DNA from 4 places in the Paraburkholderia sp. SUR17 genome. Region 2 is predicted to be linked to each of the others. Evidence: predicted binding sites of a transcription regulator. Region 2 holds the regulator's gene; each other region holds the start of a gene.
The links. The regulator LexA, encoded in region 2, represses DNA repair genes until DNA is damaged. The targets are predictions, from matches to a motif close to ACTGTATNNNNATACAGT.
Positions count from the first base shown of each region.

Region 1: dinB (DNA polymerase IV) is a predicted target of LexA. The motif match lies at 3,218-3,235, and genes of this name have one in related genera.
Region 3: recA (recombinase RecA) is a predicted target of LexA. The motif match lies at 2,335-2,352, and genes of this name have one in related genera.
Region 4: P2869_RS12690 (ATP-dependent helicase) is a predicted target of LexA. The motif match lies at 5,800-5,817, and genes of this name have one in related genera.

Region 1 is NZ_CP120508.1:1,448,384-1,456,134, reverse strand. It holds gene P2869_RS06475 (amidohydrolase family protein) at 1-662, opposite strand, end outside; gene P2869_RS06470 (DUF4922 domain-containing protein) at 802-1,752, shown strand; gene dinB (DNA polymerase IV) at 1,952-3,181, opposite strand; gene dctA (C4-dicarboxylate transporter DctA) at 3,353-4,687, opposite strand; gene P2869_RS06455 (mandelate racemase/muconate lactonizing enzyme family protein) at 4,820-5,986, opposite strand; gene P2869_RS06450 (LysR family transcriptional regulator) at 6,095-7,084, shown strand; tRNA gene P2869_RS06445 (tRNA-Met) at 7,281-7,357, opposite strand; gene xth (exodeoxyribonuclease III) at 7,521-7,751, shown strand, end outside.
Region 2 is NZ_CP120508.1:2,078,821-2,086,571, reverse strand. It holds gene P2869_RS09205 (hypothetical protein) at 1-140, shown strand, start outside; gene P2869_RS09200 (ABC transporter permease) at 248-1,075, opposite strand; gene nodI (nodulation factor ABC transporter ATP-binding protein NodI) at 1,103-2,014, opposite strand; gene P2869_RS09190 (universal stress protein) at 2,312-2,782, shown strand; gene P2869_RS09185 (DUF2939 domain-containing protein) at 2,828-3,457, opposite strand; gene P2869_RS09180 (hypothetical protein) at 3,514-3,864, opposite strand; gene lexA (transcriptional repressor LexA) at 3,892-4,542, opposite strand; gene P2869_RS09170 (sulfate ABC transporter substrate-binding protein) at 4,886-5,983, shown strand; gene cysT (sulfate ABC transporter permease subunit CysT) at 6,215-7,129, shown strand; gene cysW (sulfate ABC transporter permease subunit CysW) at 7,126-7,751, shown strand, end outside.
Region 3 is NZ_CP120508.1:453,941-461,691, forward strand. It holds gene P2869_RS02065 (sensor histidine kinase) at 1-1,260, opposite strand, end outside; partial or broken gene P2869_RS02070 (response regulator transcription factor) at 1,529-2,191, opposite strand; gene recA (recombinase RecA) at 2,455-3,534, shown strand; gene recX (recombination regulator RecX) at 3,488-4,168, shown strand; gene P2869_RS02085 (DUF2889 domain-containing protein) at 4,353-5,102, shown strand; gene sucC (ADP-forming succinate--CoA ligase subunit beta) at 5,099-6,265, shown strand; gene sucD (succinate--CoA ligase subunit alpha) at 6,385-7,266, shown strand; gene P2869_RS02100 (TerC family protein) at 7,428-7,751, shown strand, end outside.
Region 4 is NZ_CP120508.1:2,875,752-2,883,502, reverse strand. It holds gene P2869_RS12715 (acyl-CoA thioesterase) at 1-241, shown strand, start outside; gene fumC (class II fumarate hydratase) at 335-1,741, opposite strand; gene P2869_RS12705 (phospholipase D family protein) at 1,921-3,498, opposite strand; gene P2869_RS12700 (MATE family efflux transporter) at 3,924-5,327, opposite strand; gene P2869_RS12695 (RNA-binding S4 domain-containing protein) at 5,453-5,674, opposite strand; gene P2869_RS12690 (ATP-dependent helicase) at 5,949-7,751, shown strand, end outside.

The DNA of each region.
Region 1 (7,751 bases), 630 kb from region 2:
TCGCAGTGCATGTCTACGCGCAGGCCCTGGTCCGCCGCGAACTCGCACAGAAGTCGCACGGATTCCGAGCCGTCGGCCATCGTGCGCTCGAAATGCGGAATGCCGCCTACCACGTCCACGCCCATCGCGATGGCGCGCTTGAGATTGTCGAACGCGCCGGGACTGCGCAAGAGACCGTCCTGCGGAAAGGCCACGAGTTGCAGGTCCAGATACGGCGCCACGCGCCGCTTCACTTCGAGCAACGCCTCGACGGCGAGCAACCGGCTGTCGCAGACGTCCACGTGGCTGCGAATAGCCAGCAGCCCGCGCGCCACGGCCCAGTCGCAGTATTCGAGCGCGCGTTCGACGAGCGCTTCCTGCGTCAGTTGAGGCTTCAACTCTCCCCACAGCGCGATGCCCTCCAGCAGCGTACCGGACGCGTTCACGCGCGGCAGGCCGTACGAGAGCGTGGCATCCATGTGGAAATGCGCGTCCACGAATGGCGGGCTCACGAGCGAACCCGCCGCGTCGATCTCTTCGCGCGCCTTGGCGGCAAGCCGCGGTTCCACGGCAGCAATGCGGCTGCCCTTGATACCGATATCGACGGTCCCGGCTTCGCCGTGGGCGTTCTGCGGCGACGCGAACATGCCGGGCAACACGGCGCGGCGGATGATGAGGTCCATGAGCGGCTCCTGAGTGTCCGTCGATTCTATCGGCGACAGAAAGTGTGCGGGAAGTCCGGCACGTCGATGTGAAGGCGCGACTACGTCGGCACGTGGGCGCTTTCAGACCGACGTCCACGTTGTACTAACATGCATCGCCATGGACACACTCGAACTGCAACCCGGCACGCTCTGGCCGGCTCTGCTGCGGCAAACGGAGCACGCGCTGCGATGCGAGGCGCTGCGCCCCATCGAGACCACCGAGACTTCGATTGAAGATCACGGCGTGCGCTTCGTCGTGCGTCAGGTGTCGAGCCTCGCGCTCAAGGCGCGCGCTCGCGAGGCGCAAGTTTCGGTGCGCACAGCAGCGCATACGCCTTTCAATCCCTTCCTGCCCTACGATCCCGACCTGTTCGTCGCGAGCGTTTCGCCCACGCACGTCGCGCTGCTCAACAAGTTCAACGTCATCGATCACCATCTGCTGATCGTGACGCGCGCCTTCGAACGCCAGGAAGCATGGCTCGACCTCGCCGACTTCACGGCGCTCGCGGCCTGCATGGCGGAGTTCGACGGGCTCGGCTTCTACAACGGTGGCCCTGCCGCGGGCGCAAGTCAGCCGCACAAGCATCTGCAGATGGTGCCGCTCGCGCCTGATGGCGGCCCAGGCGGCAGCGTGCCGATGGAAGCGGCCTGGCGCGACGTGCCGCCCGCCTGCGGGGTACCGCAATCGGTGCCGGCACTGCCGTTTCGCCACGCGTTCTGCCGGCTCGACCTGCCCGCCGACAATGCATTTCGCGACGAAGCCGCGCGCAGGCTCAAAAGCGCCTATCGCGCGCTGCTGGCGGCGGCAGGCATGAGCGGCATCGAAACGAAGGGAGAGGAGTTGCAATCGGGGCCGTACAACCTGCTCGTCACACGCCGCTGGATGCTGGTCGTGCCGCGCGCCGCGGAATGCGTGGAGGGCATGTCGGTCAACGCGCTGGGCTTCGCGGGATCGCTGTTCGTGCGCGACGCGCAGCAGTTGGATGTGGTGAAAAGATGGGGGCCGATGAAACTGCTGGAGCGCGTGACGCTGCCAGGGGCGACGATATTGCCGGCAGCGCCTGGCTGATGGCTGATGGCTGATGGCTGATAACCGATAAGCGCCCACGGTTCGCGACCCGCACGGATTCCGCGAAGACGCAACTCGATGCGACGAGATTGCGAGGTTGCGAGGCTGCGAGCGACACGGCCAGGCCTCGCACGGCCCGACGCAACAAGCGCGCTGCCCTCCGGCGCGAAGCAGTCGTCACGGCATCAGCCGCGCCGCATCACGTGCGCCGATCATCCTCGTGCCCTTGCGCCTCTTCGTCGATGCCGGCCTGCTGGTCGACCTCGATGCCGGCTTCGATGCCGGCCTCGTCGTCGCCTTCGTCGTCGGCTTCCTCGGCGTGGGCCAGCGGCACATCCTCGCCGTCTTCATCGAACAACGTGAATTGCCCGCGCAGCGCCGCGTCGTCCTCTTCCAGCCGTACGCCCACGCCCAGCAGCCGCACCGGCTGATTGCGTCGAGCGAAGCCCTTCTCGAGCAGCGCGAGCAGCGTAGGCAGATGTGTCGCCTCGCCAACGCACTCCACCGTGGTGCGCTGAAAATCGGCGAAGCGGATCTTCACGAACAGCTTGCGCACGGCCGCAGCGGCGCCGGCCCGCTCGATGCGCGCATCCAGTTGCGCCGCGAGGCGCCGCAATTCGGCCGCGCATTCGTCGAGCGTCTGGAGATCGGTCACATAGGTGGTCTCGACGCTCACGGACTTGCGCTCGCGGTCCGCGCGGACGGGGCGCTCGTCGATGCCGCGCGCCAGTTCGTAAAGCCGCTGGCCGAACACGCCGAAGTGCCGGTGCAGATCCACGAGCGGCCACTCGCGCAGTTGCGCGCAGGTGGTGAGGCCCAGCTTTTCGAGCTTCGCCGCCGTCACCTTGCCGACACCGTGAATCTTGCGCACCGGCAACGCGGCGACGAAGGCATCCACCTCGTGTGGACGCACCACGAAAAGCCCGTCCGGCTTGTTCCAGTCCGAAGCGATCTTCGCGATGAACTTGCTGGGCGCCACGCCCGCCGACACGGTGACGCCCACCGTCTCGCGCACACGCTCGCGAATCTCCCTGGCGATGAGCGTCGCGCTGCCCTTGCAGCGGTCGGATTGGGAGACGTCGAGGTAGGCTTCGTCGAGCGAAAGCGGTTCGACGTCGGCCGTGTAGTCGTAGTAAATGGCCATGATCTGACGCGACGCGATGCGGTACTTCTCCATGGCCGACGGCAGGATCAGCAGGTCCGGACACTTGCGCATGGCAAGCGCCGACGACATGGCCGAATGCACGCCGAAGCGCCGCGCCTCGTAATTGCAGGTGGCAATCACGCCGCGCTGGTCGGGGCGGCCGCCCACGGCGAGCGGCCGCCCGCGCAACGAGGGGTCGTCGCGCATTTCGACCGACGCGTAGAAGCAGTCGCAATCGCAGTGAATGATCTTGCGGGCGGGGGAGTCAGCCGGCGCGGGCGGCATGGATCAGGCGGCATCCGTCACGTTCGAGGTGACAGTACTGTACAAAAACACAGTATGCTTTTCAAGCGTGCAGTGCGACATGAAATCGGCCTCGCGGCCGCCCGTGCCTCGCCCGGAACGCCATCGCCTCGGAGCGAATGGTCCGCGCTCACGCCCCTGGCGCGCTGGACTTCAGCCTTCGGCTTCCGCTCCCACGAGCGGCCGCCCCGGCTCATCGGCCTCCAACTCATCGGCCTCCAACGCGGTGCGATCGAGCACGGCGCGGGCGCGGTTCATGTCGATCGCCTTCTCCCAGCGCGCCACGACCACCGTGGCCACGCCGTTGCCGATCAGGTTCGTCACGGCGCGCGCCTCGTTGAGGAAGCGGTCCACGCCGAGCAGCAGCACAAGACCCGAGACGGGAATGCTGCGCATCGAGGCCAGCGTCGCCGCCAGCGCGACGAACCCCGCACCCGCCACCCCCGCCGACCCCTTCGACGTCAGCAGCAGCACGGCCAGCACGAGCAGCTGGTCCCCGAGGCTCAGGTGAATGTTCATGGCCTGCGCGACGAAGATGGCTGCCATCGTGAGGTAGATCGCGGTGCCATCGGCGTTGAAGGTGTAGCCCGTGGGCAGCACCATGCCCACCACCGGCCGCGCGCAGCCGAGCTTTTCGAGCTTGATGAGCATCTGCGGCAACACCGCCTCGGTGGAGGCGGTGCCGAAGGTCACGAAAATCTCGTCCTTGATGTAGCGCAGGAACTTCCATAACGACAGCCCGCACAGCCGCATGGCGAGGCCCAGCACGATCACGACGAACGCGATCGAGGTGACGTAGAGGCACAGCATCAATTCGCCGAACGAGGCGAGCGTGCCGATGCCGTACTTCCCCACCGTGAAGGCCATGCCGCCGAACGCCCCGATGGGCGCGACCCACATGACGATGCGCACCACGCCGAACATCGCCTGCAGGAACATGTCGAGCATGTCGACGAAGGGCGCGGCGCGCGGGCCCAGTCGCGCAAGCGACACAGCGAGCAGCACCGAAAAGAAGATGACGGGCAGCATCTCGCCGTTGGCGAAGGCGCCCACCACGCTGTTGGGCACGATGCTCATGAAGAAGTCGAGCATGCCGTGCTGATGGGCGGCGTGCGTGTAGCTCGCGATGGCCGCGCTGTCGATGTGTGCGGGATCGACGTTCATGCCGCGGCCCGGCTGCACGACGTTGACGACGACGAGACCGATGCCGAGCGCGAGCGTCGACGCAATCTCGAAGTAGACGATCGCCTTCATGCCCACGCGCCCCGCGGCGTGAATGTCCGTCATGCGGGCAATGCCCACCACTACCGAGGCAAAGATGATCGGCGCGAGCAGCATCCGGATCAGCCGGATGAACAGATCGCCGAGCGGCTTGACCTGCGTGCCGACATCGGGGAAGAAGTGGCCCACGGCCACCCCCGCGACAATGCCGATCAGCACTTGAACGTAAAGCCTCGAAAGATACTTCCGAATGGTTGCAACCCGCATGACTGTCTCCTGTGCGTGGCAAGTTCCACGAACGGCGGATCTGTTTGCGGCGCCGCGCCCGATCTGTCGAGCGCGGCGCCCTGCCCGCCTGTTCTCTGTCTTCCTTGGTTTTTTCCCGCGGCAGAGCGGCGACTACTCGGCGAGCTTGCGCATCTCGGCGTACAGATCCGCCTTGCCTTCGAAGCCGATGCCGGGCAGATCCGGCATCGTGATATAGCCGTTCTCCACCTTCACGCCGTCGGGGAAGCCGCCATAAGGCTGGAACAGATCCGGATACGACTCGTTGCCGCCAAGTCCCAAACCGGCCGCAATGTTGAGCGACATCTGATGGCCGCCGTGCGGAATGCAGCGGGCGCGCGACCAGCCGTGCTGATGCAGCATGTCGAGCGTGCGCAGATACTCGACAAGGCCATAGGCCAGTGCGCAGTCGAACTGCAGCCAGTCGCGGTCGGCGCGCATGCCGCCGTAGCGGATCAGGTTGCGCGCGTCCTGCATCGAAAACAGGTCTTCGCCGGTGGCCATCGGCTTGTCGTAGTAGTTGCGCAGCGTGGCCTGCAACTCGAAATCGAGCGGATCGCCCGGCTCCTCGTACCAGAACAGGTCGTATTGTGAGAGTGCCTTCGCGTACTGGATCGCGGTATCCAGATCGAAGCGCCCGTTGGCGTCCACGGCGAGCTTCTGGCCGTCGCCGAGCACGCTGAGAATCGAGTCGATGCGGCGCAGGTCCTCGTCGAGCGAGGCACCGCCAATCTTTTTCTTCACCACCGTGTAGCCGCGGTCGAGGTAGCTGCGCATCTCGTCCTTGAGCTTGCTGTGGTCCTGGCCCGGATAGTAGTAGCCGCCCGCCGCGTAGACGAACACCTTGCGATCCGGCTGGCCGTTGCCGTAGCGGTCCGCGAGCAACTGGAAGAGCGGCTTGCCTTCGATCTTCGCCACGGCGTCCCAGACCGCCATGTCGATGGTGCCCATCGCGACGGAGCGCTCGCCATGACCGCCCGGCTTTTCGTTCGTGAACATCGTCGCCCAGATCTTGTGGGGATCGAGGTTGTCGCCCGTGTCGTCGACGAGCGAAGCCGCATCGGCTTCCAGCACGCGCGGAATGAAGCGCTCGCGCATCAGCGTGCCCTGCCCGTAGCGGCCGTTCGAGTTGAAGCCGTAGCCGATCACCGGCTTGCCGTTGCGAACGACGTCCGTCACCACGGCCACGAGGCTCAGCGTCATCTTGCTGAAATCGATGTAGGCGTTGCGGATGGACGAACTGATGGGAACGGTTTTTTCGCGTATTTCGACGATTCTCATGGTGTCTCCGTGCTTCGCGCCGCCCGTGCGGCAGCGTTGGGAGCCGCTAGATTATTCGCCGTGAGCGCCGTTATGATTCACCGAAACTCATTACTTCATTAACTTTCAGTGAAGACCGACATTGCGTCCAACCTGGAGTTCTTCGTGCTGCTGGCACGCCACGGCAACCTGGCCGCCACGGCACGCGAACTCAATCTGACCCCGCCCGCGGCCACCAAGCGGCTCTCACAGCTCGAAGCCCGCCTTGGCGTGCGGCTCGTGAACCGCACCACGCGCCACGTGAGCCTCACGCCCGAGGGCGAGACCTACCTGCATCACGCCACGCGCATCCTAGCCGAGCTGCGCGAGATGGAAGACGCGGTGAGTTCGAGCCATTCGGTCCCCAAAGGATTGCTGCGCGTGAACGCGACGCTCGGCTTCGGGCGCACGACGATCGCGCCGATCGTCTCCGAATTCGCGAAGCGGTATCCGCATGTGGAAGTGCAACTGGACGTGACGGACCGGCCTGTCGATCTCGTGGAAAGCGGCATCGATCTGGCCATCCGCTTTGGCTCGCTGCCGGACCAGCGGCTCATTGCGCGCCGCGTCATGTCGAATCGCCGCTTTCTGTGTGCGTCACCGCGCTATCTGGAACAGCACGGCGCGCCGGAGAATCTTGCCGACCTCGCGAACCACACCTGCATCGTGCACCGGCAAAACGACAACGCGTACAGCGTGTGGCGCTTCGAGCGCGACGGCGAAAGCCACGCGGTAAAAGTGCACGGTACGCTCTCGAGCAACGACGGCGACATCGTGCTCGGCTGGGCGTTGGACGGGCACGGCATTCTCGTGCGTTCGGAGTGGGATCTCGCTAAGTACGTGGCGAGCGGCCGGCTGCGCATCGTGTTGCCCGAGTTTGTGCAGCCGTCCGCGGACCTGTTCGTGTACTACCCGAACAAACGCAACCAGTCGGCGCGGGCGCGAGCGTTCATCGATTTTTTGATCGAGCGCTTCAACGGCATGAACGGATACGAAGTGCCGGTCGGCAAAGAGGGTGGAACGAAGCGGCAGGAGGGAAAGCGAAGAACGAAGCGCGATGCGGGACGAAGTGGGGAATGAGGCCGCACGTGAGGCCGGCGATCGTAGTTGCGTGACGCGCCGCTTGCCGTTTCGATCTCCCGGTATCGAGCAGCAGCACAGCGACGCAACAAAACAAAAAGCCCGCTTGAAGCGGGCTTTTTGTTGATCTGTCTTCTGACGCTTTCGCTCTGCACCGTGGTGCGGCAACTTCAACATGCTGCGCATTCTGCGGTACTGGTTGCGGGGGTAGGATTTGAACCTACGACCTTCGGGTTATGAGCCCGACGAGCTGCCAGACTGCTCCACCCCGCGTCCGTCAGAAGAATTGAATTATAGCCACTCGTGCCGCCCGCGTCAAACACCTCACATGCGGCGGCACCTCTTCGACGTTCACCGCATCGTACAGGTAGCGGTGACAGGACCGCGCCGCCGTTCATGCATAATGTCCTACCTCATTTTGCAGCGCTCGCGTCCAATGAAAATCGCTACGTGGAACGTCAACTCCCTGAAGGTTCGTCAGCAACATGTGATCGACTGGCTCGAACTGAGCCAGACCGACGTGCTCTGCCTCCAGGAACTGAAGCTGCCCAACGAGAAGTTTCCGCGTGCCGAACTCGAGGCCAGAGGCTACAAGAGCTGGTTCGCCGGCCAGAAGACCTATAACGGCGTGGGCATTATCGTGCGCGACGGAATCGCCGTGGACGAG
Region 2 (7,751 bases):
TCGCCGATACGGCGGCCACCGTGTTTCGCGTGGAATGGCATCGCGCGGATGGCAAGATGGGCCGTCAGGACGGCGGACCGTTCGCGACGGTCGCCTTCATTACCGACGTCGAGATTCCCTGGAGCGACGACGAGGACTGAATGTCTTGCTGAAAAGAGAGACGCCGCTACGGTAGCGGCGTCTCTGCTTCGATCGACGGCTCTTGACCGATGGCATTACGCGCACGCGGTAACGCCCATCACATCGTCTAGCGCATCATGCGCCGGCGGAACAACACCGCCGATATCGCAAACGTCACCACCACGTAAGCGGCCAGCACACCCACGTGCAACGCCGCGTTTTCCACCGGCCGGCCGAGCATGGCAGGCCGCACCAGCGCGACTGCGTGCGCGAGCGGCAGCAGCAGCGTCACCTGCTGCGCCGCTGCGGGCAACTGCGTGATGGGGAAGAACACGCCGGAAAGCAGCAGCATCGGCGTGAGCACCAGCGTCTGATAGAACATGAAGAAGTCGTACGAAGGCGCGAGGGCCGTCACGATCATCGCGAGGCTTGCAAACGCAAGGCCGGCGAGGGCAATGACAGGCAGCGCGAGCAGCATCGACGGAAAGCTCGCGTAGCCGAGCGCCGCGGCCACGATCATGATGGCCGTGCCGGAGAGCAGCGCCTTGCTCGCGGCCCACACAATCTCGCCGAGCACGACGTCGCCGAGCGTGAGCGGCGTGTGCATGATCGCTTCCCACGTGCGCTGCACGTGCATGCGCGAGAAGCTCGAGTACATCGACTCGAAGCTCGCCGACATCATCACGCTCGATCCCACCGTGCCGGCTGCGAGGAACGCGATGTACGAGACGCCGTCCACGTGCCCCACCATCAGGCCGAGCCCGAAGCCCAGCCCGAACAGATAGATCATCGGATCGGCCAGGTTGCCGAACATCGAGGCCAGCGCAAGCTTCTGCCAGACGAGGTAATTGCGCCGCCACACGGCGATCCAGTTCGTGGCGTTGGAGGGCAGCGCTGCAATGCGTTCTCGCATGGGGGCGGGCTGGCCGGGTGTGTCGTAGGTGCGTGCGTCCATGTCGTGCCGTTGGTTGGTCGCGTTCGTTCAGTCCTGCATCTCGCGCCCCGTGAGGCGCAGGAACACGTCTTCGAGATTGGCCGGCCGGTGCAGATAACGCAACTGCGGCCGGTTCTTGATCCGCTCGAGCGCGGCTTGTGGGTCGGTCACATAGCAGAAGAGCGTCTCGCCGCTGATTTCCGTGCGCGTGGCGAGCGGCGCGAGTTCGTCGCGCAGGGCAGCCGGGTCGGGACCATAAATCTCGATCACGTCGCAGCCGATCTCTGACTGGATCAGATCGTTGGGCGCGCCCTCGGCGATCTTGCGGCCTTCCTCGATCACGCACAGGCGGTCGCAGAGTCGCTCGGCTTCTTCCATGAAGTGCGTGGTGAGCAGAATCGTCTTGCCGCGTGCGAGCAACGAGCGCAGCCGCTCCCAGATCAGATGACGCGCCTGTGGGTCGAGGCCGGTGGTGGGCTCGTCCATGATGAGCACGTCGGGATCGTTGACGAGCGCCCGCGCGAGGGTAAGCCGCCGGCGCATGCCGCCCGAGAGTTCGTTCACGCGGGCGTCGGCCTTGCTTTCGAGCCGCGCGAATTCGAGCAGCATGGGCACGAGCGCACGCGTGTGTGCGGCCGACAAACCGAAATAGCGGCCAAACACGAGCAGATTCTCGCGCACGGTGAAGTCGGGATCGAGATTGTCGAACTGCGGCACCACGCCGACCCGCGCGCGGGCAAAGCGTGCGCGCGAGGGTACCGGCTCTCCGCACAGGCGAATCGCGCCGGCGTTGGGCGACGAGATGCCGAGCAGCATCTTCAACGTAGTGGTCTTGCCCGCGCCGTTGGGGCCGAGCAGCCCGAAGCACTCGCCGGGACGGACATGAAACGACAGACCGTCGACTACCTTCTTCTCGCCGTAGCGTTTTTCTACCTGTTCGAATTCGATGGCGGCGGACATGGCGACTCGTGTTCGTGTACCAGGAAACCGCACCGGTCACGCAATGCACGGCGCGGTCCGGATGCGGGCAGGAGGGAGGCAAGGCGGCCTATTCTAGTGCATCGCTGCATTTGCGTTTGACCCGCAACGCCTGTCGCGGCAAGCATTTCCGCGCTGCGGCATCGCGCTGAAAATGGCCACGGGCAGGCTGCGGAGGGTTGCGCACACCTGGCGTTTTCCAGCCCTTGCAACCGGAATTGCGGCGCACCATGATGAAAGTACGTTCAAACCGCAGGGAAGGCGGATCGGAGAAACATCATGGCGAGCTACAAGAAAATCCTGCTGTGCTACGACGGCTCGCGCGAAGGCCGCAAGGCGCTGCGATGCGGCGCCGAACTGGCACTGGACCTGAAAGCGGAGACCCATCTGCTTTCGGTGGTCGACATGCGTTCCAGCATTGCACAGAGCGCGGGACTCTTGACCGACGTGGCCTGCGGCCGCTTCGAAGAGACCGCGCGGCAAATACTCCAGGAGGGCGTGGACTGGCTGACCGAGCACGGCGTGAAGGCACAGGGCCATTTCGCTTTTGGGCACCCCATCGACGAGATCGCGAATCTGGCCAATGAATTGCAGGCCGACCTGGTCGTAGTGGGGCACCGGTGCCGCACGGGCCTGTCGCGTTGGTGGATGGGAGCTGGCAATACCCAACTGCTGGATCGTGTGTCGTGCAGCATCCTCGTTGCCTGTTCGTCTTCTGCCGAGGAGAAGCAGGAGGCTGCGGCCGCCTAGCCGGGGCGCAGGGCGGGAGCCGTTGATCGCGCGGAGCCAGACGGTTTACCCATTCAGATCCACGGCGGACAGCTTCCACGAGAAAAGGCCATCGCGACGCAGGATGGCGGCATACCGGGTGTCGCCGACGCCGTGCTGGTAGGTCACAACGAACTCGTTGAGGCTGCGGTATCCGGCGGTGGTCTGCGGTGGCTGAGGAGGGGGCGTTTGCGCCTGGGTAGGTGCCTGGGCGGGTGCCTGGTTAGGCGCTTGGGGAGTGGCAGGCACCGCGGGCGTCTGGCCAGTAGAGGGTGCGGTTGATGCGGTGCTGCCGGCCTCAGGGTTCGGCGTGCCGCCCGATGTACCCGCCGGCGGTGGCCGCTCGCCAGGCTGCCCGCGCGGCGGCATGCCATTGAGAATGGCCGCGACGCCATCGGGTGTGGCGTACGCATCCACCAGCGGACCGATCAGCGCAGCACCGATCATCGCGCCGATCACGGCGAACGGGTTGCCGTGCTTTTGCGCGTCGATGCGCCGCATCAGCAGTTCGGTGACCTGCTGTTTGAGACTCACGCGCAGGGCGGGATAGTCGACATAGGCGTTGACCGTCTCGGCGTCGCGCGCGTCCGCGGCACGTTTGAGCCGATCGAGCACGATGTAGGGCGACGCATAGGCGTAACCCAGCACTGCCACCATGAGCAACACGACGGCCGCGACGACGAGTCGCCGCGTAGCGTGCTTTGCCGGCTCGTTCACGCGCCCGCGCCCTGTTCGGCGATGCAATGGTCGATCATGCGGCACACGGCCTCGAACGTTCCCACCATGATGAGCCGCGAAGGTCCGTGATAGACGCGCACAGGGGCACGGCGCGCGGGCTCACTGTGTACACCGGCGTTGAGCGAGACACGGGCGAATGCCGGTTGTGCCGAGGGCAAGGCCGGCAGCGACTCCGCTTCGTTGCCGAAGAGGGGCGCGGTACGCGGTACCGACGCCGCTTCGATAGCGGAAGCAGCGGAAGCGACCGGAATGCAGGGTACCAGCGTGCGCAGGTGACGAAGGCGGCCGAACTGGCGGAAGGGCAGCAGGCGGGCAAGACGTTCCATGAATCTCTCCAGGCGGCGTTCAGATGTTCAGAATTCGGTCGGGCGGATCAGGCCGACCGCAATGCCTTCCAGTGCGAAATCTGCACTGCCGGCTTCCACAAAGATGTTTTCGTAGTCCGGGTTCTCGGCGACCAGCTCGATGCCGTTCGGCCGGCGCTTCAGGCGCTTTACCGTAACGTCGTCGCCCAGCCGCGCCACGATGATCTGGCCGTCTTTTGCCTCGGTGCGTTTTTGCACAGCGAGCAGATCGCCATCGAAGATGCCCGCGTCGCGCATGGAAAGCCCCCGCACTTTCAACAGGTAGTCCGGCTTGCTCGAAAAGAGTGCGGGATCGCAGGCGTAGTGCTGCGAAATATGTTCCTGCGCGAGGATCGGGCTGCCCGCCGCCACACGCCCGATGAGCGGTAGCGAAAGCTGCATGAGGCTGGAGTGCGGCAACGTGAACTGATGCGGCATGTCGTCGACGCCCGGCAGCAGGCGAATGCCGCGCGACGCACCCGCCGCCAGTTCGATCACCCCTTTGCGCGCCAGTGCCCGCAGATGCTCCTCCGCCGAGTTGGCCGAGCTGAACCCGAGTTCTGCGGCGATTTCAGCGCGCGTGGGCGGGAACCCCGTGCGCTCGATGGCCCGGCGAATCAGATCGAAAACCTGCTGCTGTCGTGCGGTGAGTTTGGTCATGGCGCCACTGTATGGATAGACAGGTGACTGTATTTTTATACAGTATCCGGCACTTTTCAAGCGTTACTTGAAGTTCGCGCGGCGAGCCTTCGCCGTAACGCCGGATTACGCCGTTATCGCAGCCGAAAAAACGCCGGAGCGCCCCATCCCGCCGTCGTTACCACTTTTCCGTATTAAAAAATGAAGAAGGATTATTTTTAATCATGAAGGGGTCTCATTAGACTGGTTCGCATCACTTCGAGGCGCGGCCACGCAACGCACGGGCCGCCACGCCACGACACGACACAAGCGCAGACGCAAGGCACAAGCGCAAAGCCAACACGACACAAAACGGAGCAGGCAGATGCAAAACCACACAACGGGGTTCGCCAGGGCAAGCGGTTCCGGGCCCGCGGCGGCACAGGTGGCACAGGTGGCAAAGCGCCAGGTAAAACACTGGATCGCCGCCCTCGGCCTCGGACTTGCCGCAGCGCTGGGCGCGCCGGGGGCTGTCACGACGGCGCACGCGGACACCACGCTGCTCAACGTCTCCTACGACCCCACGCGCGAGTTGTACCAGGACGTCAATCAGGCGTTCGCGAAGGAGTGGAAGGCGAAGACCGGCGAGACGGTGACCTTCAGGCAGTCGCACGGTGGGTCGGGTGCACAGGCGCGTTCGGTGATCGACGGGCTTCAGGCCGACGTCGTGACTCTCGCGCTCGCCTACGACATCGACGCGATTGCGAACAAGGGGTTCATCGACAAGGGCTGGCAGAAGCGCCTGCCCGACAACGCCTCGCCGTACACCTCGACCATCGTGTTCCTCGTGCGCAAGGGCAATCCGAAGCACATCAAGGACTGGGACGATCTCGTGAAGCCGGGCGTGTCGATCGTCACGCCGAACCCGAAGACCTCGGGCGGGGCGCGCTGGAACTATCTGGCGGCGTGGGCCTACGCGCTGCACCAGCCGGGCGGCAACGAGCAGAAGGCGAAGGACTTCATCGCGAAGCTGTATCACAACGCAGGCGTGCTCGATTCCGGCGCCCGCGGCGCGACGACGAGCTTCGTGCAGCGCGGCATCGGCGACGTCCTGATCGCCTGGGAAAACGAAGCATTCCTGTCGCTCAAGGAATTCGGCCCGGAGAAGTTCGAGATCGTGGTGCCTTCGGTGAGCATCCTCGCCGAGCCGCCCGTCGCGGTGGTGGACAAGGTCGTGGATCGGCACGGTACGCGCAAGGTCGCCGAGGCTTACCTGAACTTCCTCTATAGCGAAGAGGGCCAGGAAATTGCGGCGCGCAACTTCTACCGACCGCGTTCGACGAAGGTGCCCGCCGAACTCACGCAGAAGTTTCCGAAGCTGAAGCTCTATACCGTGGACGACACCTTCGGCGGCTGGACGAACGCGCAGAAGACGCACTTTGCCGATGGCGGCGTATTCGATTCGATCTATCAGCCCCAGTAACGGCGGTGGCTGGAGCAGCACGGCGGGAGCAACACAGCAGCACAGCAGCGCGGCACCGAAGAGCAGTCCCGCGGCATCACCAACGCGTATCACGATAAGAGCGACCGGCAGATCGCAGCGACGGGAACGGCAGCAGGGCGCGGGCATCATCGTCCGCGTGCGCGGCCGGCCTCGTCGGCTGCATGACCGGACGTCGATGTAACCCTGAAGCAACCCTGACAGAGCATTGGCATGACGACGTTCACCTTCCGCAAACCGGCGGCGTTGCCCGGTTTTGGCGTGACGCTCGGTATTACGGTGGCGTATCTGAGCCTCGTGGTGCTGATCCCGCTCGCCGCCACGTTTCTCAAGACGGCCACGCTCGACTGGGCGCAGTTCGTGCGCGCGGTCACCTCGCCGCGTGTGCTCGCCTCGTACCGGCTCACGTTCTTCGCCGCGCTGGGCGGGGCCATGATCAACGCCGTGTTCGGGTTTCTCGTCGCATGGGTGCTCGTGCGCTACACGTTCCCGGCGAAGCGCGTCGTCGATGCGGTGGTCGATCTGCCGTTTGCGCTGCCCACCTCGGTGGCGGGCATTTCGCTTGCCGCCATTTACGCGGGCAATGGCTGGATCGGCCAGTTCCTCGCGCCGCTCGGCATCAAGATCGCGTTCACGCCGCTCGGCGTGCTGGTCGCGCTCACGTTCATCGGGCTGCCGTTCGTCGTGCGCACCGTGCAGCCGGTGCTCGAAGACTTCGAGCGCGAGCAGGAGGAAGCGGCGGCGTGCCTCGGTGCCTCGCGCTGGCTTACCTTCCGGCGCGTGGTGTTGCCCGCGGTGCTCCCCGCGCTGTTGACGGGCTTTGCGCTTGCGTTCGCACGCGCGCTCGGCGAGTACGGCTCGGTGATTTTCATTGCGGGCAACGTGCCGATGAAGTCCGAGATCACGTCGCTGCTCATCATCACCAAGCTCGAGCAGTACGACTATGCCGGCGCGACGGCGCTCGCGGTCGTGATGCTCGTGGTGTCGTTCCTCATGCTGCTGCTCATCAATTCGCTGCAGTGGTATCTGCAGCGGCGCACGAGTCGCAGTGCGTCGGCTGCATCGGCGGGGCCGGGCGCGATACCGGCGCTGGGCACTGCATCGCCCGCGACGGGAGGTGCGCAATGAGCGGCAACCGTAGAGCGGCGTCCGCCGTGAGCGCCGCCGGCGGCGCCGCAACCGAGGTGGGCGGCACGACCGGCGTGGGCGCGCGTCGGCCAGACCCCGTCACCGAATCGCGCTTCGTGCGCTGGACCCTCACCGCAGTCGCGCTCGCTTTTCTCGCGCTCTTTCTCGCCGTGCCGCTCGCGGCGGTTTTCTACGAGGCGCTGCGCAAGGGCGTAGGTGTCTACTTCGAATCGCTCGCCGACCCGGACGCGCTTGCCGCCATCCGCCTCACGCTCACCACGGCCGTCATCGCAGTGCCGCTCAATCTCGCGTTCGGACTGGCGGCGTCGTGGGCCATCGCGAAATTCGAATTCAAGGGCAAGGCGCTGCTCACTACGCTGATCGACCTGCCGTTCTCGGTTTCGCCCGTCATTTCCGGGCTCATCTATGTGCTGATGTTCGGCGCGCAAGGCTGGTTCGGTCCGTGGCTGCAAGCCCACGACGTGCAGATCATTTTCGCGGTGCCGGGCATCGTGCTCGCCACGATCTTCGTGACGTTCCCGTTCGTCGCGCGCGAGCTGATTCCGCTCATGCAGGCGCAAGGCAACGACGAGGAAGAAGCCGCGCACGTGCTGGGCGCCTC
Region 3 (7,751 bases), 1.6 Mb from region 2:
GCGCATCGCGTTGTCGATCAGGTTCGACAGCATCTCGCGCAGCATCACCGGGTGTCCTTCCACCTCGATCTTCGGGTCCGCGCTGTCGGGCCCTTCGTAGCCCAGGTCCATCTGCTTCACGAGCGCCGCCTGCACCCAGTCGCGCACGGCGTTGCGTGCCACCTCACCTACGTCCACCGCCGTGAAGATCTGTCCGGACAAGCGGTTCTCGGCGCGCGCGAGCGCCAGCAGCTGCGTGACGAGCCGCGCCGCGTGCTCGGAACTCGTCGCGATCTGCTGGAGCGAGCGATGAACTTCCGCGGGCGCTTCCTGGCGCAACGCGAGTTCGGCTTGGGTGCGCAGGCCGGCAAGCGGGGTTTTCATCTGATGCGCGGCGTCGGCGATGAAGCGCTTTTGCAGCTCCATGTTCTGTTCGAGACGCGTAAGCAGGTCGTTGAACGACGTGACGAGCGGCTCGATTTCGGGTGGCGCGCGGCGCGCCTCGAGCGGCGAAAGGTCGTCCGGTCGGCGCGCGCGGATATTCGACTGCAGCGCATGCAACGGCGCGAGCCCGCGCGAGAGGCCGAACCAGACAAGCACGATGGCGAGCGGCAGAATCACGAACTGCGGGAGGATCACGCCCTTGATGATGTCGTTGGCCAGCTGGCGGCGCTTGTCGAGTGTTTCGGCGACCTGCACGAGCACCGACTGTGCACCGGGCGTCTGCGGAAATTCGACGGTCGTGTAGGCCACGCGGATATCGTTGCCGCGCAGCATGTCGTCGCGAAATTCGACGATGCCGGGCTGCGGGCGATCGTCTTCGTGCGGCAGCGGCATGTCGCGCTCGCCTGCCACCAGTTCGCCGCGCGTGCCGAGCACCTGGAAGAACACGCTGTCGATGTTGTCTGCGCGCAGGAAGTCACGCGTGGACTCGGGTAGCGTGAGTTCGGCGACGCCGTTGACGGGATGGATCTGCCGCGCGAGCACATAGGCATCGGTTTCCAGCGCGCGGTCGAACGGCCCGTTGGCAATGGACTTTGCCACGAGGTAGGTGACGGCGATGCTCATCGGCCACAGCAGCAGAAGCGGCGCCAGCATCCAGTCGAGAATCTCGCCGAAGAGCGAGCGCGGACGCGCCTGCGCGGCGCTCTCGGTTTCGTCGGGCGGCGCGAAAGGGTTCTCGTAGCGCGCGTCGCGCGTGTCGTCATCGAGCGGTACGGGAGCGGACGTCGAAGGCGGGGGCGAACCGGCGGCGCGCCGGACATCGAGAGGCGCGGCCATGCTGTCCTTACTTATATGGATGGGTTGCCGGCATTGCGGGCTTGCTTGTGGGCGTGACGGCGGCGGACGAGCCGGTGGCGGCCGATGCCGGGGATGGGGCGGCGGATGCAGCGAGTCCGCTTGCCGCTGAGGTTTCTCCGGCTTCAACGCTCGCTGCCGAGCCCTCTACCGGCTTCGACGACGCCGATGGGTCGTTCGCGGCAGGCGCGCCGAGCGCAGCCGCCGAAGCCGCGGCCGATGCCGCCGACGCCGGTACGGGCGCCTGAGCCGCTTTTTCGAGGCAGTAGCCGAGCCCGCGCACCGTCGCGATGCGCACGCCGCCCGGCTCCAGCTTCTTGCGCAGCCGGTGCACGTAGACCTCGATTGCGTTGTTGCTGACCTCCTCGCCCCACTCGCACAGGTGATCGACGAGCTGTTCCTTCGATACCAGCCGGCCAATCCGCTGCAGCAGCACTTCGAGCACGCCGAGTTCGCGCGCGGACAAATCGAGCACCTGGTCGTTGATGCACGCAATGCGGCCGACCTGATCGAACGACAGCGCGCCATGACGCACGACCGTCGGTCCGCCGCCGGCGCCGCGGCGCGTCAGCGCGCGCACACGCGCTTCGAGTTCGTTGAGGGCGAACGGCTTGGCCATGTAGTCGTCGGCGCCGAGGTCGAGCCCTTTGACGCGTTCGTCCACGCTGTCCGCGGCCGTGAGGATCAGCACGGGCAGATTCGAGTTGCGGGCGCGCAGGCGGCGCAGCACCTCGAGCCCGGGCATGCGCGGCAGGCCGAGATCGAGTATCAGGAGGTCGAAAGACTGCATCGACAGCGCGGTATCCGCCTCCACGCCGTTCTTGACGTGGTCGACCGCATAGGCCGATTGGCGGAGTGATCGGACAAGACCGTCCGCGAGTATGCTGTCGTCTTCGGCAATGAGAATTCGCATGATGCGCCCAGCGTTGCTTGGGCCGGCGCCGTGTTGTCGCGCGGCGCTCAGCGCGGTCTCCAAAAGTGTCGTGGCGGCGGCGAGTGTGGGCTCCGGTACGAAGCCCGAACTCAGGAATCCGGCTTGCCGGGCTTGCCAAAACTACTGTTTTTTTATACAGTGTCTGAGATTCATGTGCAATCGCAGCGGCGCGTGTACCAACGTGTCCTGCAGCGGCCTGCACATCTGCCTCAGACGCCGTTCATCATAGCAAAGGACGATTCATGGAAGAAAGCAAGAAAGGCTCGGCTGGACTGACTGCTGAAAAGAGCAAGGCGCTTGCTGCTGCGCTCGCGCAGATCGAAAAGCAGTTCGGCAAAGGGTCGATCATGCGGCTCGGCGACGGCGAGGTAGTGGAAAACATCCAGGTGGTGTCTACCGGCTCGCTCGGCCTCGACATCGCATTGGGTGTCGGTGGCTTGCCGCGCGGTCGGGTGGTCGAAATCTACGGTCCTGAGTCGTCGGGCAAGACCACGCTCACGCTGCAGGTGATCGCCGAAATGCAGAAGCTGGGCGGCACGGCGGCGTTCATCGACGCGGAACACGCGCTCGACGTTCAGTACGCAAGCAAGCTTGGCGTCAACGTGCCGGAACTGCTGATCTCGCAGCCCGACACCGGCGAACAGGCGCTGGAAATAGCTGATGCGCTGGTGCGCTCGGGTTCGATCGACATGATCGTGATCGACTCGGTCGCGGCACTTGTGCCGAAGGCCGAAATCGAAGGCGAAATGGGCGACTCGCTGCCCGGTTTGCAAGCGCGTCTGATGTCGCAGGCGCTGCGCAAGCTCACCGGCACGATCAAACGTACGAACTGCCTCGTGATCTTCATCAACCAGATTCGCATGAAGATCGGCGTGATGTTCGGCAATCCGGAAACCACCACGGGCGGCAACGCGCTGAAGTTCTACTCGTCGGTGCGTCTGGACATTCGCCGTATCGGCTCGATCAAGAAGAACGATGAGGTGATCGGTAACGAAACGCGCGTGAAGGTCGTCAAGAACAAGGTGTCGCCGCCGTTCCGCGAAGCGGTGTTCGACATCCTGTACGGTGAAGGCATTTCACGCCAGGGCGAGATCATCGATCTTGGCGTGCAGGCCAAGATCGTCGACAAGGCAGGTGCGTGGTACAGCTATAACGGCGAACGCATTGGCCAGGGCAAGGACAACGCGCGTGAATTCTTGCGCGAAAATCCGGACATCGCCCGGGAAATCGAAAACCGTATTCGCGAATCCCTCGGCGTGGTTGCGATGCCGGCTGATGCGGGGCTGTCGGACGACGTCGAAGTCGCAGGCGAAGAGGAGTGATCGTCACGTGATGCGCAAGGGTCCGTCCGCGCCGGTGCCGCCTGCGCGGCTTGATCCACATGCTGCGGACCCTGCGCATCCAGGCGACGACACCACCGATGGGCCGGCGTTCAGCCGGTCCTCGGAACGCGCACGGTCCACGACCGCGCGCCCAAATTCATCGGCTGGCACCCAGCAGCGCCCCGGCCGTTCGCCCAAGGCGCGTGCGCTGGCTTACCTCTCTCGCCGCGAGTACAGCCGTTCAGAACTTTCTCGCAAGCTGATGCCGTTCGTCGAGGACGTCGGCGAACTGGATGCGCTGCTGGCATCGCTCGAGCGGGAAGGCTGGCTTTCGGATTCGCGCTTCGCCGAGAGTCTCGTTCATCGGCGGGCATCCCGGCTTGGCACCGGCCGTATTGTTGGCGAACTGAAACGGCACGCTGTGGGCGACACGCTTATCGAGCAGGTCAGCGCCCAACTTCGCGAAACTGAACTGGCGCGCGCTCAATCCGTATGGCGCCGAAAGTACGGCCAGCTTCCCGAAACGCCCGCCGAGCGGGCGCGTCAGGCGCGCTTCCTGGCCGCGCGTGGCTTTTCTCACGCCACCATCGCGAAAATCCTGAAGGGCATGGAAGACGACTGGCCCGAACCTTGATCCAGCCCTTCACGGAGGCCTCGCTGAGCCTTTTAGTCCGCGCCTGAATCTGGCACTCGGCTTCCGGTCTCGCGCACCTCAACGCCTGCAGGAGTGATGCGATACCTCCACGGGGTTTCCCCAAGTGGGAAATACCCGCTATGCTAAAATCGTGAGGTTTCTCAACACAGCCTCGCCTTTCCGCATGCCGCTTCCCCTGCCTGTCTCCCGCAAGTTGCGCCATACGCGTGCGATTCGGGCAGAAGCCTACGAGCGCGAAGACGGTTTATGGGATATCGAGGCATGCCTGACCGACCAGAAGCCGCGCGATGTGGCCCTTGCGTCGGGTGTCCGTCGCAACGGTCTGCCAATTCATGAACTCTGGCTTCGCATCACGATCGATCGGGAGCTCAATGTCGTCGACGCCGTCGCGTCGTCCGACTGGGTGCCCTATCCTGGTCAATGCGAAGCCGCCAATCCCGCTTATCGCGCCCTCATCGGGCTCAATCTGCTCCGTAATTTTCGTCGCGATGCTGCCCAACTGCTGGCCGGCACGGCGGGTTGCACGCACCTCACGGAGCTATGTGCCGTGCTGCCCACCGCCGCCATTCAGGCGTTCGCCGGCGACGTGTGGCATACGGGCGATAGCGCGCCGGAGCAGGGAAGCGAAAAGCGCGAGTCCGCTCGCAGCACGGACAACGGCAGGCGCACCGCAGACAACCCGCCTTTCCAGCTCGGTCGCTGCCACGCGCTGCGATTCGACGGCGAGGCGGTTCGACAGTTCTATCCGCGCTGGTACGGGCATGCGCCGCGCGACGCGGCGCGCGCGGCGGATTCCATTGAAACCGGCAGGCAGACGGACCGCGGCGGCGACGCCGACGGCGCGTCCGGCCTGAACAAGAAAAGCGGAAACGAAGTTCAATCCAACTCTCAGACTGAAGGGAATCACGCATGAAGATTCACGAGTACCAGGGTAAGGAAATCCTGCGGAAATTCGGAGTCGCGGTACCGCGCGGCAAGCCGGTCTTCTCGGTGGACGACGCCGTCAAGGCTGCTGAAGAGCTGGGTGGCCCGGTGTGGGTCGTCAAGGCGCAGATCCACGCGGGCGGTCGCGGCAAGGGCGGTGGCGTGAAGGTCGCGAAGTCGCTGGATCAGGTGCGTGAGTACGCGAACCAGATTCTCGGCATGCAGCTCGTGACGCACCAGACCGGTCCGGAAGGCCAGAAGGTGAACCGCCTGCTGATCGAAGAAGGCGCGGACATCAAGAAGGAACTGTACGTCGGTATCGTGATCGATCGCGTGTCGCAGAAGGTCGTCGTGATGGCCTCGAGCGAAGGCGGCATGGATATCGAAGAAGTGGCCGCCAAGACGCCGGAAGCCATCCACAAGGTCGCGGTGGAGCCGTCCACGGGCCTGACCGACGCCGAAGCCGACGGCCTCGCAAAGCAGATCGGCATTCCCGACGCTTCGATTCCCCAGGCACGCGCCATCCTTCAGGGCCTCTACAAGGGCTTCTGGGAGACGGACGCATCGCTCGCCGAAATCAACCCGCTGATCCTGACCGGCGACGGCAAGGTCATCGCGCTCGACGCCAAGTTCAACTTCGACTCGAACGCGCTCTTCCGTCATCCGGAGATCGTGGCGTACCGCGATCTGGACGAAGAAGACCCGGCTGAAGTGGAAGCGTCGAAGTTCGACCTCGCCTACATTTCGCTCGACGGCAACATCGGCTGTCTCGTGAACGGCGCAGGCCTTGCGATGGCCACGATGGACACCATCAAGCTGTTCGGCGGCGAGCCCGCGAACTTCCTCGACGTCGGCGGCGGCGCCACGACGGAGAAGGTCACGGAAGCCTTCAAGCTGATGCTGAAGAACCCGGGCCTGAAGGCCATTCTGGTCAACATCTTCGGCGGCATCATGCGTTGCGACGTGATCGCCGAAGGCGTGATCGCTGCGTCCAAGGCCGTGCATCTGCAAGTGCCGCTCGTCGTGCGCATGAAAGGCACGAACGAGGACCTCGGCAAGAAGATGCTGGCCGATTCCGGCCTGCCGATCATCTCGGCAGACAGCATGGAAGAGGCTGCGCAGAAGGTCGTCGCGGCAGCCGAAGGCAAGTAAAGGGCGCTTCACCGAACACGCATGGCGGCGCGACGCGCGTGAGCCGGCCAGCCCGCTGCAAGGCGCAGGCAGGCCGGACTGGGCGCATGGCGCGACGCCAAACGAACAGAGGTCAATACATGTCGATTCTGATCAACAAGGACACCAAGGTCATCACGCAGGGCATTACCGGCAAGACCGGTCAATTCCATACCCGTGCGTGCCGCGAATACGCAAACGGCCGTGAGGCGTTTGTTGCAGGCGTGAACCCCAAAAAGGCCGGCGAAGACTTCGAAGGCATTCCCATCTACGCGAGCGTCAAGGAAGCGAAGGCCGAAACGGGCGCGACCGTCTCGGTCATCTACGTGCCGCCCGCAGGCGCTGCCGCTGCGATCTGGGAAGCCGTCGAGGCCGACCTCGATCTCGCGATCTGCATCACGGAAGGCATTCCCGTGCGCGACATGATCGAAGTGAAGGACCGCATGCGCCGCGAGAACCGCAAGACGCTGTTGCTCGGACCGAACTGCCCGGGCACCATCACGCCGGACGAGCTGAAGATCGGCATCATGCCGGGTCACATCCACCGCAAGGGCCGCATCGGCGTGGTGTCGCGCTCGGGCACGCTGACGTACGAAGCGGTTGGCCAACTGACGGCGCTCGGCCTTGGCCAGTCGTCGGCAGTCGGTATCGGCGGCGACCCGATCAACGGTCTCAAGCACATCGACGTCATGAAGATGTTCAACGACGATCCGGACACGGACGCCGTCATCATGATCGGTGAGATCGGTGGTCCGGACGAAGCAAACGCCGCTTACTGGATCAAGGACAACATGAAGAAGCCGGTGGTGGGCTTCATCGCGGGCGTGACGGCGCCTCCGGGCAAGCGCATGGGCCACGCCGGCGCGCTGATCTCCGGCGGTGCGGATACCGCCGAAGCGAAGCTCGAGATCATGGAAGCCTGCGGCATCAAGGTCACGAAGAACCCGTCGGAAATGGGCCGCCTGCTGAAGTCGGTGCTGTAACCAGTAACGCGCCGGCCGCGCAACAGCGCGCCGCCGCGTTTTTCTGATACGCTTACGGAACCCTTTCGTGGCGTAACAAGACAGAGCGAGGGAGCGAAGATTGCTTCCTCGCTTTTTTTGTTGGCTGCGCGTTCGCCTCCTTCCACTCTTATTGCCTGTCCATGCTCGAGTTTTTCACGACACTCCATTGGCCCGCAGTCTTTCAGATCGTCATCATCGACATCCTGCTAGGCGGCGACAACGCAGTCGTCATTGCACTCGCCTGCCGCGATCTGCCGGCCAGCCAGCGCATGCGCGGCGTCATCTGGGGCACCGCTGGCGCCATCGTGCTGCGGGTGGCGCTCATCGCGTTTGCGGTCGTGCTGCTCGACGTTCCGCTGCTGAAGTTCGCGGGCGGCCTGCTGCTGCTGTGGATCGGCGTGCGCCTCGTCGCGCCTTCGCAGGAGGGCCACTCCAACGTCAAGCCGGCCGACAAGCTGATCTCG
Region 4 (7,751 bases), 800 kb from region 2:
CATGCATATCCATGTTTCCGTTCACGCGGGCGACCCGAAGAGCGGACAGTTGCGCCAGACCACCGACTGCCTCGTCGTGTTCGTCGCAGTGGACGAGACGGGTACGCCCATGCCGGTGCCGTCGTTCGTGCCCGAGACGGACGAGCAGAAGCGCCTTGCCCGTTACGCGATGGACGTGAAAGAAGCGCTCGACGCGATCGTGGAACTCAAGCCCGAAGAGGTGGCAGCGGGCGCGGTTTGAAGGGCTTTAGGGGCTTGAAGAGCTTTAAGGGCTCGAGCGGCATGGCGCAGGCGTTCACCGCCTACGCCACGGCCGAGTTACTCGCCGGCGCCATCAACCCTTGCCCGGCACTTGTCCCACCATATCCTGCGGCCGCACCCACTCGTTGAACTGCTGCTCCGTCACGTAGCCGAGCGCGAGCGCCGAAGCCTTGAGCGTGGTGCCTTCCTTGTGCGCTTTCTTGGCGATCTGCGCGGCCTTGTCGTAGCCGATGTGCGGATTGAGCGCGGTCACGAGCATCAGCGACTCGTTGAGCAGCGCATCGATGCGCTCGCGATTCGGCTCGATGCCCACCGCGCAGTTGTCGTTGAAGCTGCGCGCGCCGTCGGCGAGCAGCCGCACCGATTGCAGCACGTTGTGCGCGATCATCGGGCGATACACGTTGAGTTCGAAATTGCCGCTCGCCCCGCCCATGTTCACGGCCACGTCGTTGCCGAACACCTGGCAGCACAGCATCGTGACCGCTTCGGACTGCGTGGGATTCACCTTGCCCGGCATGATCGAGCTGCCCGGCTCGTTCTCTGGAATCGACAGTTCGCCGAGTCCGCAGCGCGGGCCGCTCGCGAGCCAGCGGATGTCGTTGGCAATCTTCATGAGGCTTGCGGCCACCGTCTTCAGCGCGCCGTGCGCGAAGACGAGCGCGTCGGCGGCGGCCATCACTTCGAACTTGTTGGGTGCCGTGACAAACGGCAGTCCGGTCAGCTTTGCGATGGCTTCGGCCACTTTCCGGGCGAATTGCGGATGCGCGTTCAGGCCCGTGCCCACCGCCGTGCCGCCCTGCGCGAGTTCGCAGAGGTGCGGCAGCGTCGACTCCACATGCCGGATGCCCTGGTCGAGCTGCGCCACGTAGCCCGAGAACTCCTGGCCAAGCGTGAGCGGCGTGGCGTCCTGCAGATGCGTGCGGCCGATCTTCACGATGTCCGCGAAGGCCTTCGCCTTGCCGTCGAGCGTCTCGCGCAGCGTCTTCAGCGAGGGCAGGAGATGCGTGACGATGCCCACCGCGGCGGCGACGTGCATCGCGGTGGGGAACACGTCGTTCGACGACTGGCCGCGGTTCACGTCGTCGTTCGGATGCACCTTGCGCGCTTCGCCGCGCACGCCGCCCAGCAGCTCGCTCGCGCGGTTCGCGATCACCTCGTTGAGGTTCATGTTGGTCTGCGTGCCCGAGCCCGTTTGCCACACGGCGAGCGGAAACTCGTTGGCGTGTTTGCCCGCGATGATCTCGTCCGCGGCCGTCATGATGGCGCGCGCCTTCGCTTCGTCGAGCACGCCGAGGTCGAGATTCACTTGCGCCGCGGCGCGCTTGATGGTGGCGAGCGCGGTGATGATTTCGGGCGCCTGCTTTTCCGTGGAGATGCGGAAGTTCTGCAGCGAGCGCTGCGTTTGCGCGCCCCATAGCTGCGCGTTGGGCACGGCGATTTCGCCGAACGTGTCGCGCTCCATTCTGACGTCTTCGGTCATAGCTTCGCTCCGTATGACGAGCGTTGCCGGTCGCGCGATGGTTGCAACCGGCAGAGGCTCTGGGTGGATGGCGCATCGTCGCGAGACGGTGCGCCGCAGTTCTTCGCTGCAGTTCTTCGCCGCAGTTCCTCGATTCAGGGACGTTCGCGCGGGCAGGTCGTTCAGGGGCGCAGCGGGCTTCAGAGCTGATCGTCCACCGGCAACAGCAAGAATAGCCCGGTCAGCAGATTCCTGTAGAAACCCGCTTGCGGGTCGAAGTTGTAGGTACGCATCTCGCCGTCGTCCTCGCCGGTCCAGACGAGCGGCGAAGGCGGCGCGCCGATGCGCCGCAGCGAGGCGGCTTCCTGCGGCGAGGCCAGTTGCACGCGATAGCTCGCCGTGGGCGCCGTTGCGCTTTTGAAGAGCGCCGCGGCCTGACTGGCGATCTGGGGGCTGTGCACGATGAGCGCGAGTTCGGTATTCAGATGCACCGAGCGCGGATCGAGATTCAGCGAGCCGATCACGAGCGTGCTGCGATCGATGATGTAGGCCTTCGCGTGCAGGCTTGCGCGCGAGCGCGAGCCGGTGAAACCCACGCTGCGTTCGCGTTGCACGGGCTTGAATTCGTAGAGGTCGACACCGTGTTCGAGCAGCGGCACGCGGTAGGGACTGTAGCCGGCCTGCACGGCGACGGCGTCGGTGGCCGCCAGCGAGTTCGTGAGAATCGCCACGTGCACGCCGCGTGCCGTGAGCCGCGAGAGCGCTTTCACGCCCACTTCGTGCGGCACGAAGTAGGGCGAGAAGACCTGCAGACTCTCGTGCGCGCCGCGCATCAGTTCGAAGAGCCGCTGCGCGGGCGGGCTCTTGTAGTCGGCCGTCGGCACGGCGACCTTGTCGGGCGTGTCGGCCTTGAATTCGGCCGGGGCCCAGACGAGGCCCAGCTCGTCACGCGCGATCTGCTGCGCAAGCGGTGTCGCGTTGATCGGCTTCGCGTCGTAGGGATCGGCGTTCTCGCGCCAGTGCTCGCGCAGCGCGTCGCGCGCGAGGTCGAGATCGTGCGGGTCGAAGCTTTGCCGGTTGAGCACGCGCAGCGGGTAGGCGCTCGCGCTGTTCCAGTACCGGTCGAAACTCGCGGAGATGTCCGCGACGATGGGCCCCGCGGCAAGCATGTCGAGATCGCGGAACTCCAGCGTGGGGCTCGCGTTGAAATACTCGTCGCCGAGATTGCGGCCGCCCACGATCGCGAGCTGGTTGTCCACGATCATCGCCTTGTTGTGCATGCGGCGCGTGAAGGTGTCGATGCGCGTGAACAGGTCCGTGGTGCGCTCGAACATGCTCAACTGCTCGCTGCCGAACGGATTGAACACGCGGATCTCGATCTTCGGATGCGTGTTGAGCGCGGCCATCAGCTTGTCGATGTCCTTGAAGTTCAGGTCGTCGACCAGCATGCGCACGCGAACGCCCTGATCGGCCGCATAGAGCGCCGCGCCGAGCAGCAGCTTGCCGGTGGTGTCCTCGTTGGCGATGTAGTACTGCATGTCGAGGGTTTTCGTGGCGGCGCGCGCGAGCGCAATGCGCATCTGCAAGGCTTCGGTGCCGGCGGAGAGCAGTCTGAATCCGGACTGGCCGCCATGGGCCTTCACGGGCGCGTCGAGCGCTTCGGCAAGTGGCGTGGAAGCGCCGGGCGGCAGTGCGTGCGTGACGTCGCGCGGGTAGGCCGTGGCGGGCGGGCGCGTGGCGCAGGCGCCGAGCGCGAGCGCTGTAACGAAGGCGAGCAGAAGGCTGGCGAGCCGGCTCGCAAACCCGGCAGGCGCGTCATGGCAGAGACGTGCCGCAGGCGTTGCGCGGACACGCTTGCGCCACAGCGCTGCGACGGACCGGTCGATGTACGGCAGCACGCCTCGTCCTCCACGGGTGGTGTTGTCGGCGCCGGCCTGACGGGGCCGGTACCCTGTGGAGAACATTCTACGGGCAATTGTTAAGGCAGGCTGTGGGGCGGTACCGCACGTGGGTGCGCGGTCGATGGGGGCGCGGGCGTGAAAAAAAGCCCGCGCAGTGCGCGGGCCCAAACCCTGTCAGAGGAGTGTCACGGAAAACGGCTTCATCGTAGCGTGCACGCCATGTGCCACCAACCAACGATCCGTGCGTTGCTTATCGTCGGTGCGCTGCGATGCTTCGCTCCCGCGTTGTTCTGACGTTTCGATCAAGCGCGGTCTTGCCCTGCGCCCGGCCCACGCTGAAGGCTCAGGCGGTGAAAGCGCAGCGTCATCAGAACAGCCACGCTCGCGAGCCCCGCGGCGAGCCCCCACCACAACCCGCGCGCGCCCAGGCCGAAGTGAAACGCGAGCGTGTAGCCCGTCGGAAAACCGATGCCCCAGTAGCCGAACGCAGCCGCGATCATGGGAACGCGGGTGTCCTTGAGGCCGCGCAGGCAGCCCGAGGCCACCGTCTGCATGCCGTCCACGATCTGGAAGATCGCGGCCACGCCGAGCAGCGACGCGGCGAGCGCGACCGTGTTCGCGTTGGCGGGGTCGTCGAGCTTGAGGTACAGCCCGACGATCCAGTGCGGCGCGACGATCAGCACGAGCCCCGAGAGCGACATGAACGCAACGCCGAGCACGAGCGCGACGAAGCCCGCATGGCGTGCGGCAAGCGGCTGCGCCGCGCCTTCCCAGAAGCCGACGCGCACGTTGGCCGCCTGGCCGATCGAGAGCGGCACCATGAACGACACGGACGCTACGTTGAGCGCAATCTGGTGCGCCGCGAGCTGCGATTCGCCCAGCACGCCCACCATGAGCCCCGTGGCGAGAAAGAGCGTCGATTCGACCCCGTACGTGATCGCCACTGGCCAGCCGATGCCGAACAGTTCGCCCATCAGCGGTACGGTGGGACGCCGGGCGGCGACGAAGTGCCGGTAGCGCGGCCGCAAATGGAGCAGCGCCGCCAGCACGAGCGCGGAGAGCCAGACGGTGAGCGTCGTGGCCGCGGCCGAGCCGAGAAAGCCGAGCCGCGGCAGTCCGTACACGCCGTGGATGAGTCCGTAGTTGAGAAACGCGTTGACGAACACGCTCGCAATCGAAACGCCGAGCAGCCGCCGCGCTGCGCCAATGGCGGGCAGAAACGAGCGCAGCAGCCCGATGCCCGCAAGGCTCGCGGGCGCGGCCCAGCGCAACACCGCGCAGTACTCGCCCACGTTGCGCGCGAGCAGTGGCGGTTCGCCGAACGCCAGCAGAATCGGCGTGGCAAACGACAGCAGTGCGAACGCCGGCACGGTGAGCAGCAGCGACAGCACGAAGCCGGTCCAGTAAATGTGCGGCACGTGATGCTCGTTCTGCGCGCCGCGCGCGTTGGCCACGGTCACGCTCACGGAGGTGAGCACGCCTTGCAGCAGCGTGACGACGACGAAGTAGAGCGCGGCGCCGAGTCCGCCGGCGGCGAGCGCATCGGCGCCGAGCGAGCCGAGCAGCACCGTGTCGGTCACGCTCATGGCCATCTGGGCGAGCTGCGCGATGGCGAGCGGGGCGGCGAGGCGGGCGGTGTCGGCGGCGTGGCGGGAAAGCGTGGGCGGCCTCGTGCCCACGCGCGAGAAGCTCGATTGCTGGGTCATGGGAAGGGAAAAACGGCGCGAGCGTATGGGCGCGCCGCGATTCTTATGATGTCTTTCGGGACGGACAGCTTATTGCGGGAACGGGCAGTTGTCGATGGAAAAGCCCGTTTTTGGTGCAGTTTCTTTCAATCGGCTTCGCGCACGGCGATGCGTGTGTCGCCGAACAGCACGACCTGGCCCGCGCGGATCTTGCACGTTTTGCGCAGCTCCACTTGACCGTCCACCTTCACTTCGCCTGCGGCCACCAGCTGCTTGGCCGCGCCGCCGCTGTCGGCGAGGCCGGTGATCTTCAGCAGGTTATGGAGTTCGACGTAGTCGCCGGTGAGCGGGAAATCGAGATTGGGCATGGCGCACGCGAGGGAACAGGTTCAAGGGCTCGCATCATAAGCCCGCGGGCGCGGGCGCGTCGAACGGATTGCGTGGAGGTAGCGGGTGCGTGGGGGGCAAGGGTTCTGCGCGCTTGTCTCGTAGGGGTGTATGGATATACAGTGTGCGTCGCCATCTTCCCATTCTGCCTACGCCGTGCCTTCCGCTTCCGTTCCGGTTTCCGCTTCTGTTCGCGATTCGTCTGCCCTCGTCGAGCGCCCCGCCGCGCATGGCGGCGCAAGCCCGACGCCCGAAATGGCGGCCGAGGTTGCAACGAAAGTCGCCGCCTGGCTCGCGAAGCTCAACGACGCCCAGCGCGCGGCCGTCGAGCACGGCGTCGGCGAGGCCGGCGCGCCCGCGCCGCTCGTGGTGATCGCGGGCGCGGGCTCGGGCAAGACCAATACGCTCGCGCATCGCGTGGCCCATCTTGTCGTGAACGGAGCGGACCCGCATCGCATCCTGCTGCTCACCTTCTCGCGCCGCGCCGCCGACGAAATGACGCGCCGCGTGACGCGCATCGCCGCCGGGGTGCCGGGCGCGTCTGCGGCGCTCGCGCACGGGCTCATGTGGGCCGGCACGTTCCACGGCGTGGGCGCGCGGCTCTTGCGCGAGTACGCCGAGCGCATCGGCCTCGCGCCGGGCTTCACCATCAACGACCGCGAAGATTCCGCGGACCTCATCAACCTCGTGCGCCACGAACTCGGTTTGTCGGCGAAGGAACGGCGGTTCCCGTCGAAGTCCACGTGTCTCTCGATCTATTCGCGCGTCGTGAATACCGGTGCGTCGCTCGCCGATGTGCTCGCCCGTGCGTTTCCGTGGTGCTGCGAGTGGGAGGCGGACCTGCGCGCGCTCTTTGCCCGCTACGTCGAGGCGAAACAGGCGCAGAACGTGCTCGACTACGACGACCTGCTGCTGTACTGGGCGCACATGGCCGCGGAGCCCGCGCTCGCCGCCGAGCTTTCCGCGCGCTTCGATCACGTGCTCGTGGACGAGTACCAGGACACGAACCGCCTGCAGGCGTCGATCCTGCTCGCCCTCAAGCCCGACGGGCGCGGCCTGACGGTGGTGGGCGACGACGCCCAGGCCATCTACTCGTTTCGCGGCGCCACGGTGCGCAACATCCTCGACTTTCCCGCGCAGTTCGATCCGCCCGCGCGGCAGGTCATGCTCGAGCGCAACTACCGTTCCACGGCGCCCATTCTCGAGGCGTCGAACGCGGTGATCGGGCTCGCCAAAGAGCGCTTCGCGAAGAACCTCTGGACCGACCGCGCGAGCGAGCAGCGTCCGCGGCTCGTTACCGTGGCCGACGAAGCCACGCAAGCGCGCTATGTCGTCGAGCAGGTGCTCGAGGCGCGCGAAGCGGGCATGAAACTGAAGTCGCAGGCGGTGCTGTTTCGCGCCGCGCACCACAGCGCGGCGCTCGAAGTGGAGCTGGCTCGACGCAACATTCCGTTCGTCAAGTTCGGGGGGCTGCGTTTTCTCGATTCCGTGCACGTGAAAGACGTGCTCGCCGTGCTGCGTTGGGCGGAAAATCCGCTCGACCGCGTGGCGGGCTTTCGGGTCGTGCAACTGCTGCCTGGCGTGGGGCCGGCCACGGCGGCGCGGCTGCTCGATCAGGTCGCAGCCTGCAAGGGCACCTGGCCCGCCGCCGACGCGCTCGCGGCATTCGCGCCGCCACCGCGCGCCGCAGAAGACTGGGCCGCGTTCGTCGCGATGATGTCGACGGTCTGCTCGCGCACGAGTGCATGGCCTGCCGAGTTCGAGCTGATCCGCCGCTGGTACGAACCGCATCTGGAACGCAACCACGAAGACGCCGCCATGCGTCACGCGGACGTGCTGCAGATGGAAAGCATTGCGGGCACGTACCCGTCGCGCGAACGCTTTCTCACGGAACTCACGCTCGATCCGCCCGACGCCACGAGCGGCGAGTCCGGCGTGCCGCTGCTCGACGAGGACTACCTGATCCTCTCCACGATCCATTCGGCGAAGGGCCAGGAGTGGCGCAACGTGTTCGTGCTCAACGGCGTGGACGGCTGCATTCCGTCCGACCTCGGCACC